DNA from 3 places in the Aneurinibacillus uraniidurans genome. Region 3 is predicted to be linked to each of the others. Evidence: riboswitches for the same ligand, from Rfam matches in the RefSeq annotation. Region 3 holds a riboswitch; each other region holds the start of a gene.
The links. A riboswitch is a leader RNA that binds a small molecule or an ion and turns the genes downstream of it on or off. The one in region 3 is predicted to bind cobalamin.
Positions count from the first base shown of each region.

Region 1: another riboswitch for cobalamin. It lies ahead of cobT (nicotinate-nucleotide--dimethylbenzimidazole phosphoribosyltransferase); the one in region 3 lies ahead of PO771_RS05290 ((2Fe-2S) ferredoxin domain-containing protein).
Region 2: another riboswitch for cobalamin. It lies ahead of PO771_RS07415 (ribonucleoside-diphosphate reductase subunit alpha); the one in region 3 lies ahead of PO771_RS05290 ((2Fe-2S) ferredoxin domain-containing protein).

Region 1 is NZ_CP116902.1:480,140-485,446, reverse strand. Features, by position in the region: gene PO771_RS02395 (MDR family MFS transporter) at 1-1,266, opposite strand, end outside; gene cobT (nicotinate-nucleotide--dimethylbenzimidazole phosphoribosyltransferase) at 1,401-2,468, opposite strand; cobalamin riboswitch at 2,581-2,752, opposite strand; gene PO771_RS02385 (ornithine--oxo-acid transaminase) at 2,781-3,983, opposite strand; gene pruA (L-glutamate gamma-semialdehyde dehydrogenase) at 4,007-5,307, opposite strand, start outside.
Region 2 is NZ_CP116902.1:1,472,338-1,477,644, forward strand. Features, by position in the region: gene PO771_RS07405 (cytochrome ubiquinol oxidase subunit I) at 1-693, shown strand, start outside; gene cydB (cytochrome d ubiquinol oxidase subunit II) at 683-1,711, shown strand; cobalamin riboswitch at 1,766-1,958, shown strand; gene PO771_RS07415 (ribonucleoside-diphosphate reductase subunit alpha) at 2,109-4,367, shown strand; gene PO771_RS07420 (ribonucleotide-diphosphate reductase subunit beta) at 4,386-5,307, shown strand, end outside.
Region 3 is NZ_CP116902.1:1,055,725-1,061,031, forward strand. Features, by position in the region: gene PO771_RS05275 (aminotransferase-like domain-containing protein) at 1-1,195, shown strand, start outside; gene PO771_RS05280 (NAD(P)H-dependent flavin oxidoreductase) at 1,267-2,343, shown strand; gene PO771_RS05285 (hypothetical protein) at 2,362-2,715, opposite strand; cobalamin riboswitch at 2,891-3,082, shown strand; gene PO771_RS05290 ((2Fe-2S) ferredoxin domain-containing protein) at 3,260-3,628, shown strand; gene PO771_RS05295 (energy-coupling factor ABC transporter permease) at 3,643-4,404, shown strand; gene PO771_RS05300 (energy-coupling factor ABC transporter substrate-binding protein) at 4,407-4,709, shown strand; gene cbiQ (cobalt ECF transporter T component CbiQ) at 4,699-5,307, shown strand, end outside.

The sequences.
Region 1 (5,307 bases), 580 kb from region 3:
CATATAACCAGCAAGCGCAGAATTAAACAGTGTCCCAAATATCGCAATTCCGCATGTCTGCCCAAGCGTGCGCAGGAAGGAGTTCGACGCTGTCGCCGCCCCGCGCAGATTCCAATCGACAGACGACTGCACCACAACAGTAAACACCGTAATCGATAGACCAAAACCAAGTCCAGCCACAAACATAATAAGCGTTAATACAAGCTGTGGTGTTGCAATCGACACGGTAGCAAGCCAGAGGGATGCCGCAAGTAAAATCGTAATCCCGATCAACGATGTCCTGCGTGCCCCAATGCTTATAATGAACCGCCCACACAATATCGCGCCAAGTGGCCATCCGATCGACATTGGCGTCAGAATCAACCCGGCACTCGTCGCTCCTTTGCCGTACACGCCCTGCACCCACATCGGCAAGTATGCATTCATCGCAATCAATAACGCACTCAGCAGCAACGATGCTGTATTCGATACAGAAATCGTCCGGATTTTGAACAGGCTAAGCGGAAGCATCGGCTCCGGTGATGCCAGCTCCACTCGAATAAAGATTGCTAGAAATACGACTGCTACAACAAACAATCCAATAATAGCCGATGAATTCCAAGCGTACTGCTGGCCTCCTGTTAGAAACGCATACAGAAGCGCTGTTACCCCAATTGTGAATGTGATAACCCCCGCATAATCAATATGCTTTTTCTTCTTCTCGAATGATTCCTCCAGATACATCCACAGCATAATAATCGAAATGATGCCAAACGGTACATTAATGAAGAAAATCCAGTGCCAGGACAATTGATCGACAAAAAAACCACCAACAAGCGGGCCGACAATGCCCGATATGCCCCAGATTGAACTGAACCAGCCTTGAATTTTGGCCCGCTCCTCAAATGTATAAATATCGCCAATAATCGTAAACGTTACCGGAAGCACCGCACCTGCCCCGATCCCCTGTAGCGCACGGAACAAGATCAGCTGTTCCATCGAGTTCGCTAGCCCACACAGCATGGACCCGATCAGGAACACAATCGCCCCAATGGTAAAAATAATTTTACGACCGAATAAATCAGCCAGCTTGCCATAGATCGGCGTTGTAACCGCTGTCGTCAGCAAGTATACGGCATACACCCAGCTAATCAACTCAAGTCCGCCAAGGTCACTCGCAATGCGCGGCATCGCAGTACTCACAATCGTCACTTCGATCGCAGCTAGAAACGTGGCGACCATCATGGCGATGGTGACATTTCGACGGTTCATATGCTTTTCTGCCATCTTTCCACACCCCTTCTATTACACTTTCCGTATGTATCCTTATCATGCCACTTTGGATCATTTTCGCAGTATATCATGATACAAAAAACCTGTCTGCCTCACAAGTAGGGCAAACAGGTTTTTATTTCTTTCTACTATAATCCAAGATCAGAGAATGTCGCCATCTCATACATCATACGCAGAGATGCTTCAAGCAGCGGATACAAAAGCACCGCACCCGATCCTTCACCCAGACGCATCCGTAAATGGAGGACAGGAGTAAGTGACATATGCGTCAGAGCTGCCTTATGTGCCGGTTCCTGAGAGAGATGAGACGCAAACAAGTATCCCTGCACGTTCTCACACATCTCAAATGCCATGATCGCAGCCGCACCCGCAATGACACCATCGACGATCACAGCTATCCCTTGTGCAGCCGCCCCAAGTGTCACCCCAACTAGTCCTGCGATTTCCAGTCCACCAACACGAGCAAGCACATCAACTGCATCCATTCGTTCACGCCAGCTGCTATCGATGTCGTTAATCTGGAGTGATCGTTCAATCACTCCTGCTTTCGCCTGACGCTTCTCCTCATCAATCCCTGTACCGCATCCTGTAATCTCCACCACCGCTTTACCTGTCACAGCGGCTACAAGTGCTGCACTCGGCGTTGTATTGCCGATTCCCATGTCACCGAGTGCCACTGCTTGATAACCTTGTGAGGCCAGCTCCTCTGCTAGACGAATACCAACTTCGATCGCAGCCATTGCCTCTTCCCGACTCATTGCCGGACCTTTGGCCATATTATCGGTACCGTTCTTCACTTTCTCATTCCGCACATCTGCCGGTGTCTCACATGCACTTCCGACGTCCACTACAATAACGTCAGCACCCATCTGGCGGGAGAACACATTGATCGCCGCTCCCTTGCGCGTAAAATTCCCCATCATCATGCCTGTCAATTCGGACCCAAATGCACTGACTCCTTCTTCCGTTACCCCATGATCACCACACATCACCGTAACTGCTTTTTTATCCAGTGTCGGCTGCGCCGTACGCTGAACGCCTGCCAAACGAATGACCATTTCCTCTAGCTCACCCAAACTTCCTGGCGGCTTCGTTAAAAAATCAACACGTGCGCGGGCCGCAGCCATCGCATTCTGATCAAGGACTTGAATTCCCTGTAGGGTGTTCGTAATTTTAGTTGTAGTCGCTGTACTCATCGTATGCTCTCCTCCATTTATGTATGTTCATGCGCGACAACGCAAAAAACGCCCAGGTCAAAGAAGACCTGGACGTGCCATATCCGGTTCGTATCCGTTCGTTCCACGTGAACGGCAATGCTTGCAATAGGCAGGTCTCCTGGCTGCCGGATCATAGCCATCTGTTCACAGCCTTCCCGGAATTGCTCCAGTGACTATGAACGGCTCCTCGGTTACAGTGGCGGGCCCGCGTGTTTTCTTCCCTATTCTCCCCGGATCGGGGCACCTATTGCGTTGTATACGTCATGTTATGGTAAGCATACCGCGATAGGATTATTTTTGCAAGACCTGACGAATCCGCATAATCGCCCAGTCCAGCTCCGGTTGAGAAATGATAAGGGGCGGCGCAAAACGAATGGTTGTGTCATGCGTTTCTTTGCACAAAAGCCCATGATCTTTAAGACGTTCACAGTACGGGCGTGCTTTTTCGGTCAGCTCCACACCGATGAACAAACCACGGCCACGCACTTCCTTAATAAGCGGACTCTTAATCGTAAGCAGCTGCTGCCTAAAGTAATCACCAAACGTACGGGAACGCTGTATGAGCTGCTCCTCTTCTAGTACATCAAGCGCAGCAATTGCTACCGCACAACCAAGCGGATTACCCCCGAACGTTGAGCCATGCGAACCTGGCTCGAATACACCAAGAATCTCCGCATCTGCCACTACCGCAGAGATCGGATATACCCCTCCACCCAATGCCTTACCTATGATATAGATGTCCGGCTGAATGCCATCCCAATCTGTCGCAAACTGCTTCCCTGTGCGACCTAATCCGGTCTGAATTTCGTCGGCGATAAGCAAGATATTACTCTGCTTACAAATTTCGCTCGCCTGCTTGAGGAATCCCGCTGGTGGAATGATAATCCCTGCTTCCCCCTGAATCGGCTCCACCAAAAAAGCAGCCGTATGCGGTGTGATCGCATCCTGCAGTGCCTGAATGTCCCCATATGGAATTAGCGTAAAGCCCGGTGTAAACGGCCCGAAGCCGCGTCGGTAGCTTTCTTCTGACGAGAACGAGGTGATCGTTGTCGTGCGCCCGTGGAAATTTCCTTCGCACACGATAATATTCGCCTGGTTTGCTTCCACTCCTTTCACATCATACGCCCAGCGACGAGCCGCCTTAATCGCCGTTTCGACTGCCTCCGCACCTGTGTTCATCGGAATCACCATGTTTTTTCCGGTTAGCTTTGCTACTTTTTCATAAAATTCGCCCAGCCGATCATGGTAGAATGCCCGTGATGTAAGCGTAACTTTATCTGCCTGGTCTTTCAGTGCCTGAATGATTTTCGGGTGACAGTGACCATAGTTAAGCGCAGAATAAGCGCTCAACATATCCAGATATGTTGTCCCTTCCGCATCTTCCACCCAGACGCCTTTTGCCCGGGCAATAACAATCGGCAACGGATGATAGTTATGCGCTCCGTATTGTTCTGTCTGCTTAATGATCGAATCACTTCTGCTTTCCGCTGGCATGATATATGTCCCCCTTCTCCCTTCTACAGCGCTTCCGAGATCAGCTTCGGCTGCGTAAACTGTAGCAAGTAATCCGGGCCGCCTGCTTTCGAATCTGTACCAGACATATTGAAGCCACCAAACGGATGCACCCCGACAATGGCACCGGTGCATTTGCGATTCATATACAAATTGCCGACATGAAACTCCACACGTGCCCGCTCGATCAGTTCCCGGTTGCGTGAATAAAAGGAGCCTGTTAATCCATAGCCGGTATTGTTCGCCACTTCCATCGCATGATCAAAATCACGTACTTTTGTAAACGCCACGAATGGTCCAAATATTTCTTCCTGCATGATGCGTGCATTCGGGTTTACATCCGCAAAAATCGTCGGTTCGATAAAAAATCCGGTGTCACCCGCTGGTTTACCACCTGCTACGAGGCGTCCTTCCTGATGACCAATCTTGATGTACTCCATGATCTTATTGAACGCTTTCTCGTCAATCACCGGCCCCGTGTAGTTAGACGCGTCGCGCACGTCGCCGACTTTCAGATTTTTCGTCAGCTCCACACAACGATTTAGCACATCTTCATATACATCCTCATGAATGATCGCGCGGGAACATGCTGAACATTTCTGGCCCGAGAAGCTGAATGCCGATGCTACAATGCCCTGTACCGCTAGTTCAAGGTCTGCATCCTTATCCACGACAATCGCATCCTTGCCGCCCATCTCTGCGATCAGACGCTTCATCCAGATCTGGCCTGAAGCAACTTTGGACGAACGCTCATGAATACGCAGGCCGATTGCACGGGAACCGGTGAAGCTAATGAAGCGTGTCAGGCGGTGGTCCACCAGGAAGTCACCGATTTCTGTCGGATCACCTGGCAGAAAATTCACGACACCTGCTGGAACGCCCGCTTCTACAAGCAGTTCATAAAATTTGTATGCGATCACCGGCGTCTGACTTGCCGGCTTCAAAATCACGGTATTCCCGGTGACAATTGCGGCTGTTGTCATCCCGACAACGATTGCAAGTGCAAAATTCCACGGCGGGATAATAACACCCACGCCAAGCGGTATATATGTTAGATCGTTATCTTCGCCCTCCATGGGCACAAGTGTCTGTCGTCCACGATCAGCCAGCTCAGTCATCTGGCGTGCGTAATACTCCATAAAGTCGATAGCTTCCGCTGTGTCCGCATCCGCTTCCACACGGTTCTTGCCTGCTTCAAGCATTAACCAGGCGGAAAACTCATGCTTACGTCGACGCATGATGGCCGCCGCTTTTACTAGATAGCGCGAACGTTGGTGAGCCGGAACACGGGACCATGTTTGAAACG
Region 2 (5,307 bases), 420 kb from region 3:
TTTTCGATTGCACTCGCTCTTGGATTGTTGGCCGCTACGGCTACTCCATTTATTGGTCATGAGCATGGGGTGCATACAGCAGAGAAGCAGCCAGCGAAAGCCGCCGCGATGGAGGCAGTATGGGAAACGCAACAATCAATGCCGTTCTCGATTATTTCGATTCCTGATCCGAAGAATGAACGGAATATTGAGGCGTTATCAATTCCGTATATGGGCAGTTTCTTTTATACGAATAACTTTACCGGAAAAGTGACAGGTTTAAAGGATATTCCGGCTGATGAGCGTCCGAATGTAAATCTCGTATTTTATAGCTTCCGATCGATGGTGGCACTTGGGATGTATTTCCTGGCACTTGTCTGGTACGGATTTTATCTCGTGCGGAAAAATCAGCTTGTGTCCTCATCTCGTTATTTAAAAGTAGTGTTATACAGTATGCTGCTTCCATATGTGGCGATTAATCTCGGTTGGGTCGTGGCAGAAGCGGGTCGTCAGCCATGGGTTGTATATGGCTTAATGAAAACGGTCAACGCTATCTCACCGATTTCAGTATCACAAGTTATATTCTCGCTCTTAGGTCTCGTATTGTTCTATAGCATTCTGATTATCGCAGATGTCATCCTTCTTGTGAAATACGCCAAGTCTGGTCCGAAGGCTTACAAGGAAGGAAAGGGGGAATTGCAGCATGTCTCATGATATGTTAGCCATGATCTGGTTTGGACTGTGGGGAGTAATCTGGACGGTATATTTCGTGCTTGATGCATATGGACTCGGAACCGGAATGCTGTTTCCGTTTCTTGCAAAAGATGAGCGAGAGCAGCGCCAGCTTCAGGAGTCAATCGGACCGTTCTGGGGCGGAAATGAAGTCTGGCTGATTACAGCAGGTGGGGCGACGTTTGCGGCGTTTCCCCTGACGTATGCGTTGATGTTTAGCTATTTGTATACACCGCTGATGTTGATTTTGTTCAGCTTGTTTTTTCGTGCGGCGGGACTTGAGTTCATGCACAAAATGGATCATCCGCGCTGGAAATCGTTTTGGAAGTGGAGTTTTTTCACAGGCAGTTTTGCCATTGCGCTGTTGTTTGGGGTAGCGTTTGCCAATTTGTTTTATGGATTGAGAATTGATGAGACGGGCTATCACGGTACGCTATTGTCCTTGCTGCATCCGTATGGCATAGCTGGCGGACTCGTATTCGTGACACTGTTTCTGCTATCTGGAAGTTCGTGGATTGCGTTTAAAACAGTCGGGGAGATTCGGACGCGTGCGCTGAATGTAGCAAAGAAAGTATGGTTTTTTGCGATGGCGCTGCTTGCCATTTTTATGGTAGCAACAAACAATCTAACGCCGTTGTTCGACAAGTTCGTCCAGTATCCCGCGCTCTGGCTTCTGCCTTTGCTGTCTATGACATTCCTCTTGTTTGTCATGATTGCACTGAATCAAGATCGTCCGGGAATCGCCTTCGGTGGTGTGTGTGCTTCGATTGCGTTGCTGATGGCGGGAGGATTTGCGGGAATGTTTCCGAATATGCTTCCATCTGCTTTGGACCCTGCGTCGAGTGTTACGTTATTTGAAGCGGCGGCAAGTAAGTTGAACTTGACGATTATGCTCGGTGTCGCACTTGTCATGGTTCCGATCGTCCTGACGTATCAGCTCTGGTTGTACCGCATTTTTCGGGAGAAGATCTCACCTGAGAATGCAAAAGGATATGAATAAAGAATACAACTCTTGTTTATTTGGATATGTTGTTGTATCGTATAACTCATACAACTACATATAGTGCTTTGTGGTGTGCCTGTGAGAACGCTCCAGGTACTTAAAAGGGAAGTTCGGTGCAAGTCCGACACGGTCCCGCCACTGTAAAGGGGAGTATGCTTCTACGATGCCACTGTTTGAAAAAAATGGGAAGGCGAAGCATGCAATGAACCTGAGTCAGGAGACCTGCCGCAGAGTAAGACACAGGAAGTAGCCACGGGAGATGGTGAAGTGTCAGTGAAGAGTAGTTTTCAACATCATAAGGCTCTTTACTTTGACATGAACAAGCATCTTTCTTGGACGACGGGAAAGATGCTTTTTTGCGTGGTTCTATCCTGATGAACAGGAGGAGAAATAAATGATCGTATATAAGCCTGACAACCGTGCTCTGCAATTTGATAAAGAAAGGCTATTGCGCTCGATTGATCGTTTGACAACAGGGATAGCCGGTGTAAAGTCGGATGTACTAGGGAAATATGTATTGGCTAAGCTTGCGGAGGGCGAGCTTCATGCAGAGGCGATTACCCGCACGATTTATATGACAGCACTGGAGCTTGTATCGAAGGAAGAAGCGAACTGGACGTATGTAGCGGCCCGTGCTTATTTGAACGGGTTATATAAACAGGCCGCGCGCAATCGTGGCTATAAGGCGTATCCAGATCGTCCGTATGGTTCCTTCTCTCGTCTAGTAGCGCAGCTTGTGGAACAAGGGATTTATCAGGAGCAGCTGCTGACTACATACAGCTCAAGAGAGTTAGAGGAATTAGGAGACATGATCGACCATGAGCGAGATCATTTGTTTACCTATATTGGCGTTGTGACGTTGACGGAGCGATATTTGGCATGTGACTTTGCGGGACGAATCTATGAATTGCCGCAGGAACGCTTTTTAATGATTGCGATGCAGCTGATGATGCAGGAACAGCCGGAGAAGCGACTTGCGCTCGTAAAAGAAGCGTACTGGGCGCTTAGCAATCATTATATGACGGTCGCGACACCGACGATGGCAAATGCAGGCAAGGCAAGGGGCGGGCAATTGTCGAGCTGCTTCATTGATACAGTAGATGATTCTCTTCAGGGGATTTATGATTCCAATACGGATGCGGCGCGCTTGTCCAAGATGGGCGGCGGAATTGGTGTGTATATGGGGAAGGTAAGAGCGCGAGGGTCGTCCATTCGTGGCTATGAAAATAAATCAAGCGGCGTAATCCCATGGATTCGCCAGCTGAATAATACGGCGGTGAGCGTCGATCAGTTAGGGACACGCAAGGGAAGTATTGCGGTGTATTTGGACGTCTGGCATAAAGATATTTTGGCGTTCCTCGATATTAAGCTGAATAACGGAGATGAACGCATGCGGGCGCATGACATATTCCCTGGGGTGTGCATTCCTGATTTGTTTATGGAAGCAGTGGAACAGCGGGCGGAGTTCCATTTGTTTGATCCGCATGAAGTCCGGCAGGTGATGGGTTTCTCGCTAGAGGACTATTATGATGAAGAGCCGGGGCAGGGAAGTTTTCGTGAGCGATACGAAGCGTGCGTGCGCCATGCTAAGCTCAGCCGCATTACAGTCCCGGCGATTGAGATTATGAAGCGGGTAATGATTTCCCAGCTAGAGACCGGCACACCGTTCATGTTTTATCGTGATACGGTGAATCGGGCGAATCCGAACAAGCATGCTGGAATGATCTATGCGAGCAACTTATGTACAGAAATTATGCAAAATATGTCGGCGACAACGGTTGTGGAAGAGACGATGGAAGATGGCGAGATCGTCATTCGCAAGAAGCCAGGGGATTTTGTCGTGTGTAACTTGTCAAGCGTTCATCTTGGACGAGCCGTGCCAGATGGTGTGCTGGAGCGTCTGATCCCCATTCAAGTTCGTATGCTGGATAATGTAATTGATAATAACAAAATCGACGTCCTGCAGGCGCAGCATACGAATCGGCGCTATCGTGCGGTCGGTCTTGGGACGTTCGGCTGGCATCATCTGCTAGCGAAGAAGAGAATTTCCTGGGAAAGTGAAGCGGCTGTGCAATTTGCGGATGAGTTGTATGAGCGCATTGCTTATTTAACCATTCAGGCATCGTGTGAGCTAGCGCAGGAAAAAGGCGCATATCCGCTCATCCACGGAAGCGAATGGGAGAGTGGTACATATTTTACCCGTCGGGAATATGAATCAGCGGCATGGCAGGAACTTGCGGCAAGAGTTGCTCAGCATGGGGTGCGGAACGGATACATGATGGCGGTGGCACCGACTGGCTCGACATCGATTATCGCTGGTTCGACCGCTTCGATTGATCCGGTATATGAGCTAATCTCATATGAAGAGAAGACGACGTATAAAATTGCCAATCCAGCACCGGATTTATCGCCAGAGACGATCTGGTACTATAAAACAGCCTTTCATCTGGACCCACATGCAGGCATTCAGCAGGCGGCGGCCCGACAGCGCCACATCGATCAGGGACAGAGCGTGAATTTGTACGTACGCCCGGACATTCATGCTCGTGATTTTCTCGGGCTGCATCTTGCGGTGTGGAAGCAAGGGGTTAAAACAACGTATTATGTGCGCAGTCGAGCGGTCGAAATCGATGTGTGCGAGGCGTGTGTATAAAGAAAGTAGGGAGAAAATATGTTACAGACACAACAAGTTTTTAATACAGAGGCACCAAATAAATCAAACCGAATTATTAACGGGCAGTGCTCCGGTGTTCTGAATTGGGATGACATTCGGCGCCCTGAGATGTACAAGCTGTATCGCGTACTGATCGCCAACCACTGGATTCCGTCTGAGATTGCGATGAATAAAGATAAGCAGCAGTTTGCGGAATTGAGCGCTGTCGAGCAGGAAGCGTACAAAAAAATCATCGGATTATTAGCGGTACTTGACAGTATGCAGACAAACTTTGTTACAGATGTAGGGCAGTATTTGACAGATTCATCGCTTGTTGCGATTGCGGCGATTATTAATCAGCAGGAAGTGATTCATAACCAATCGTACTCGTATGTGTTATCAAGTATTGCGGACTACCAGACGCAGAAAGAAGTGTTTGAATACTGGAAGCATGATGAGGTGCTACAGCGGCGCAATTTGTTCATTGCCCGCATGTACCAGCACTTCCGGGAGGAGAAAACGCCGCAGACATTTCTTGAAGCGCTTGTAGCGGATATGATTCTGGAGGGAATTTTCTTTTATAGCGGGTTTGCTTTCTTTTATAACCTTGCTCGCCATCAAAAAATGCTTGGCACAAGCCAGATGATTAGTTACATTCAGCGGGATGAGGCACAGCATGCGTACTTTTTCGGGGAAGTGTTCAAGATGCTGTTGGAGGATTTCCCGGAGCTGAATACAGACGCGAACCGTGCTTTCGTCTATGAAAGAGTCGAGGAAGCGGTTCAGCTAGAGACGGAGTGGGCGCATGAAGTGCTTAGTGGTATAGAGGGCATTGATCTGGTAGAGTTCCAGGATTATATTCGTTACATTGCGAATAAACGATTGCAGACGATGGGATTGGATAAGGCGTACGGCGGGGTGGATAACTGCATGCCGTGGA
Region 3 (5,307 bases):
TGCACTGCCAAATTCGCTGATTATGCTGCCACCGAAGCATGTGGAAGCACGAGGTGGATTAATGGAGCAAGTGCGGTTACATCGGCAGACGCCTGATTTGATTCCGGTCTCTGGCATATCGCCTACGCCTGCGGATACACGATTTATGCGTGCGTGGAAGCAGGCGATGGGGGAGGTATTTGAGCAAACGTTTTCGCAGGAGAAAGCGGATCCGTTCGGACTTATAAATCTGCGCGAAAAGATTCAAGGAATGATGGCTGGACGCGGGATGTGGGCAGATGTGGAGTCGATTTGCATGGTAAATGGTACACAGCAGGCGCTGTGGCTGCTTGCGGATCAGTTTATAAAACCAGGTGATGTGATCGGAGTGCCGGAGATGTGCTACTTGCCAGCACGGGATATATTTTGTGACAGGGGAGCCCGCATTGTGCCACTCCCGCTCGGACGGAATGGAATCGACATCGATAAATTAGAGGCTGTGTGTCGGAAGGAGAAATTGAGTATGCTGTATGCGATGCCGAATGCTCATTTTCCAACGGGTATGTCATGGCCGCTTGCGATCAAGCATCAGGTGCTTGCATTAGCGTCTGAATACGGATTTTCGATTCTCGAAGATGAGTATTTTGGTGAGTTATATTTTACTCCGCTTCCGCCGCCGACGTTGTACAGTCTGGCACAAGAAGAGCATATCGATGTGGATGTATTCTATATCAGTTCATTCAGTACGATGATTCACCCGAATTTGCGCCTTGGCTATATGGTTACTCCTGAGAAGCATGGACCGCGCATACGTCAGGCTAAATATTTGTTGGATGGAACAACGTCGGTTATGGCGCAGCAAGCGCTGCTTTTGGCATGGGAGAGAGCAGATTTTCCGGACTATGTGGAGCGGCTAAGAATGATGTTAAGAGAGGCCAGGGATGGTGCAATTACAAGTCTGCGGCGCTGGATGCCTGAGCGTTATTCATTTGAAGTCCCGACGATGGGGACATGTACATGGGTGTATGCCCCGCCTGAATTCGACAGCCTGCGCTTTTTTGAACGTTGTCTGGCACGTGGGGTGTATGTCCGTCCTGGCGATGCGTTCGCGGTAGAAGATCCGGTGCCAGGGTTTCAGGTGAAATTCGGGGCGGTAGAACCTCGGATACTGGAGGAAGGACTACGCCGGATCGGAGAAGTGCTGATGCTTCGGTAATCATGTTGTATTTTAAAGATTGATATAATATGGTAAAAGTAGCTTGGGAGCATAAAAAGGAGGAGAAGCAGATGGAAAGCATGCTGCATACAGACATTTGCCGCATACTGGGCATTACATATCCAGTCTTACTGGCCGGAATGGCAGGGGGACCGACTACGCCTGAGCTCGTGGCGGCTGTCTCAAAAGCAGGAGGATTAGGCACGTTTGGGGCGGCATATATGGAGCCGGAAGCGATTCGTCAGGCGATCCGGCGTGTGCGTGAATTGACAGATCAGTCGTTCGCTGTAAATTTGTTCGCAGTGGATCTTACGGATGACACGACACATGTACGTGAGATGCAGGCTGTTCTTGATCCGCTGCGGGAGCAGCTGGGAATTGAACCAGGAGCACAAAATGTACGGACGGCTGACCGATTTGCCGAGCAGTTGAACGTACTGTTTGAGGAGCAGGTTCCGGTAATAAGTACAGCGTTTGGTTTGCTTTCAGCAGAAGCGATGCAGCGAGCACATGATGCTGGAATCAAAGTAATTGCGATGGCAACGACGGTAAAGGAAGCGATGGCAGCGGAAAAGCATGGAGTTCATATCGTAGTGGCACAGGGCAGTGACGCAGGGGGACACCGGGGAACATGGGACACTACCGCACATCCAATGGGCGCAAATATCGGTACATTTTCACTTGTGCCGCAAATGGTAGATGCTGTTCACATCCCGGTCGTGGCGGCAGGTGGCATTATGGATGGGCGCGGACTAGCGGCAGCGCTTATGCTTGGTGCATCTGGTGTACAGTTGGGCACACGCTTTCTAACCGCCGCTGAATCCGGCGCTCATCCTGTTTATCAGCGGGCACTGCTCGGTAGCACAGAAGAAGATACGGTCATCACCCGTGCTTTTTCCGGTCGTCCGGCACGGGGAGTTCGCAATGCATTCATTGAACATGTGGAATCATCCGAGATGGAACCGCTTTCATTTCCGACTCAAAATACAGTGACAGGCGACATTCGACGCGCGGCGGCGGCGCAAAATAATGAACAGTACATGTCGCTTTGGGCCGGACAGGCAACTCGGATGCTTACTGATCAGGAAGAGGCAAGTTCTATTCTGACGCAGATTGTGACAGCAGCGGGTAAGCTGCTCGAAAAATAAAAACAACGAGGCGGTTGTTTATAAAATCGTCAGTTCAAAAATAATAACAACTAGCATGTAAATAATCATCATGATATTGAGATATAGGAACAGATGATGACTTCTGACAACATGCCAGAAGCGGCGTTTTGGACCGCGGGCAGCTTCTGCGAAAGCTGCCTTTTTCTGTTGAGCGCTGCGTCTTGCATTCGCATCACCGGGCTGTCGCATCAGCAGTGCGAGGTCAAGCGCACGCCGATAGTAAAGCTCAGCACGTTCTAGGTCACCATCTTGTTCGGCCTGCCTGGCGAGTGCATAAAGAAACTCGGGACCGGTGTATTGCATAGGGTCAGATTGTTGTACCGGAGGGAGAGGATTGTGGTTACCGGACATGGCAGTTCACCTCCTATAAGGGGTACATGAAGCTTTGTACCTTATACGTTATATATATGCGAGCAGAGTTACTTACTACTGTGCAAAAATTGCTTATCTTTAAAAAAGAGAGAACGCAGGGGAAAAAGAGTGGACAAATCCATTAGATAAATGATACATTTTTCTTGGAAAGTAATACGGATATCAAAGTTCAGGTGCTGGGGTTTTACCCCGGCTTAAAAGGGAAGTCCGGTGTAAATCCGGCGCGGTCCCGCCACTGTAACTGCTGAGTTCTTTCGCATAATGTCACTGTTTCGTATCGGGATGGGAAGACGCGGAAGCGCGATGACGCAGGAGTCAGGAGACCTGCCTGTCTTTTTGTATCGCCATTTGGTTTCTTCGGGGGTGAGAAGCAGAGGCGTGAGCCGGTTTTGGTACAGCCGGACATAGGAACAGGAAACAGCCACCCTTGTGTTAGGGCGGTTTTTTTTATTTGACGCACATATCTACTAAGGTTATGGCATAAAACGTAATATTTACGATTTATAAAAGAGAGGGGATTGCGATGGCAACCTGGGATCTGACAGGGACACAGCATCATCTGTTGATTTGTAATGGGGGAAGCTGTATGCGGGCAGGAGGAGAGGATGTAACGCAGGCGATCCGAAATGAAATTGCTGCACACCATGCTGATGCGTTAATTCATACAACACGCACGCGCTGCAATGGGCGGTGTGAGGATGCGTGTGTCGTTATTTCATATCCAGCTGGTCGCTGGTATAAAGACATGACTCCAGAGGCAGGGCGAGCTCTCGTGCGTGACCATCTTGGAGACGTAAGTACGGACCTACATAACCAAACCGTATATACATATGTAGATAAATGTGGTTTTGTACCGGCAGAAGGTGCTGCGGTAGGACGCTGTAAATTATGAAGGGGTGGACAGAGATGAGAAAAAAACAATGGGGGTCAGGGCTGCTTGCTGTAGCTGGATTTCTACTGTACTTGTTGATTAATGAACCGCAGACCGCATATGGCATGCACATCATGGAAGGGTTTCTTCCGGTGAAATGGGCGGTATTCTGGTGGGTTGTGTTCGTGCCGTTTTTTGTACTTGGCTTGCGCTCGATCAGACGAATTACGAAGGAACGCCCGGAAGCAAAGTTAATGCTTGGATTAGCAGGGGCCTTCACATTCGTATTATCTGCCCTGAAAATTCCTTCGGTCACGGGCAGTAGTTCACATCCGACAGGAACAGGGTTTGGTGCAATCGTGTTCGGGCCGCTTGTGATGAGTGTGCTCGGTGCAATCGTACTGTTATTTCAGGCCCTTCTGCTGGCGCATGGTGGATTGACGACACTTGGGGCGAATGCGATGTCGATGGCGGTTATCGGCCCGTTTGTTGCATATGGCATCTATCGGGCGGTGATGAAAGCGAACGGAAGTCAAAAACTTGCGATTTTTCTGGCCGCAGCACTTGGAGATTTGGCAACATATGTTGTGACATCCTTGCAGTTGGCGCTGGCATTTCCAGCGGCAAGTGGCGGTGTTATGGCATCATTTCTGAAATTTGCGGGGATTTTTGCCATTACACAAATTCCTCTTGCGATTAGTGAAGGGTTGTTGACGGTGCTTGTCTGGAATTGGCTTCAGTCGTATAACCGCACGGAACTGGAAGAAATTCAGTCGCTGCAAAAACGGGGGGCATAGTGATGAAAAAATGGACGAATTGGCTGCTAGTGACAGGCGTAGTGCTGCTGGCAGTTATTCCGCTGCTTCTTGTGAAAAATTCGAATTTTGGTGGGTCTGATGGTGCGGCAGAGGAAGCGATCAGTGAAGTCGCACCGAATTATAAGCCGTGGTTCGCCCCGCTTGCAGAGCCGCCAGGTAGTGAGACAGAAAGTCTGCTATTTGCTGTGCAAGCAGCGCTTGGTGCTGGGGTGGTCGGATATGGAATAGGCTTCTATCGAGGCCGAAGTGAGCAGAGGAAAAAGGGTGAACGGGATGCAGCTTGATGCGTATGCGTATGGCAATCACTTGCGAATGCTACCACCGACGTACAAAGCTGGATTTGCGATGGGCGTATTGTCCATCGCTTTTCTTTCGCATGTGCCGGTTCAGTTGATGATTTTTTGCTGGATGAGCATATGGATTGTAAAGTATGCCGGCATTCCGTCACGATTGTACATACGTTTGATTGGCTTGGCGTTTGTATTTGTTGTACTCAGTCTTCCAGCTTTGCTAGTGGAAGTAACGCAGGGCAAGCATGTGCCAGCTGCAAATGCTGCTTGTGGTTTTGCGGTTGCAGACTGGTATGTTTATGTAAGTAAAAACGGACTGGATCAGGCAGGGAGATTAGCAGCTCGTGCGCTGGCGGCTACGTCCTGCCTGTATTTTTTAATGCTTACTGTACCGTTCAATGAGCTGCTGCATGTGCTGCGCCGACTGCGCATACCCGAAATTGTACTGGAATTGATGCTAGTAATGTACCGCTTTATTTTTGTTTTGCTTGACGTAGCTGCGAATATCCGAGTAGCGCAGCTATCGCGTGGTGGACATAATGGATTTCGGAATACCATGCAGGATATGGGCCGGCTTTTTGTACAAGTATTT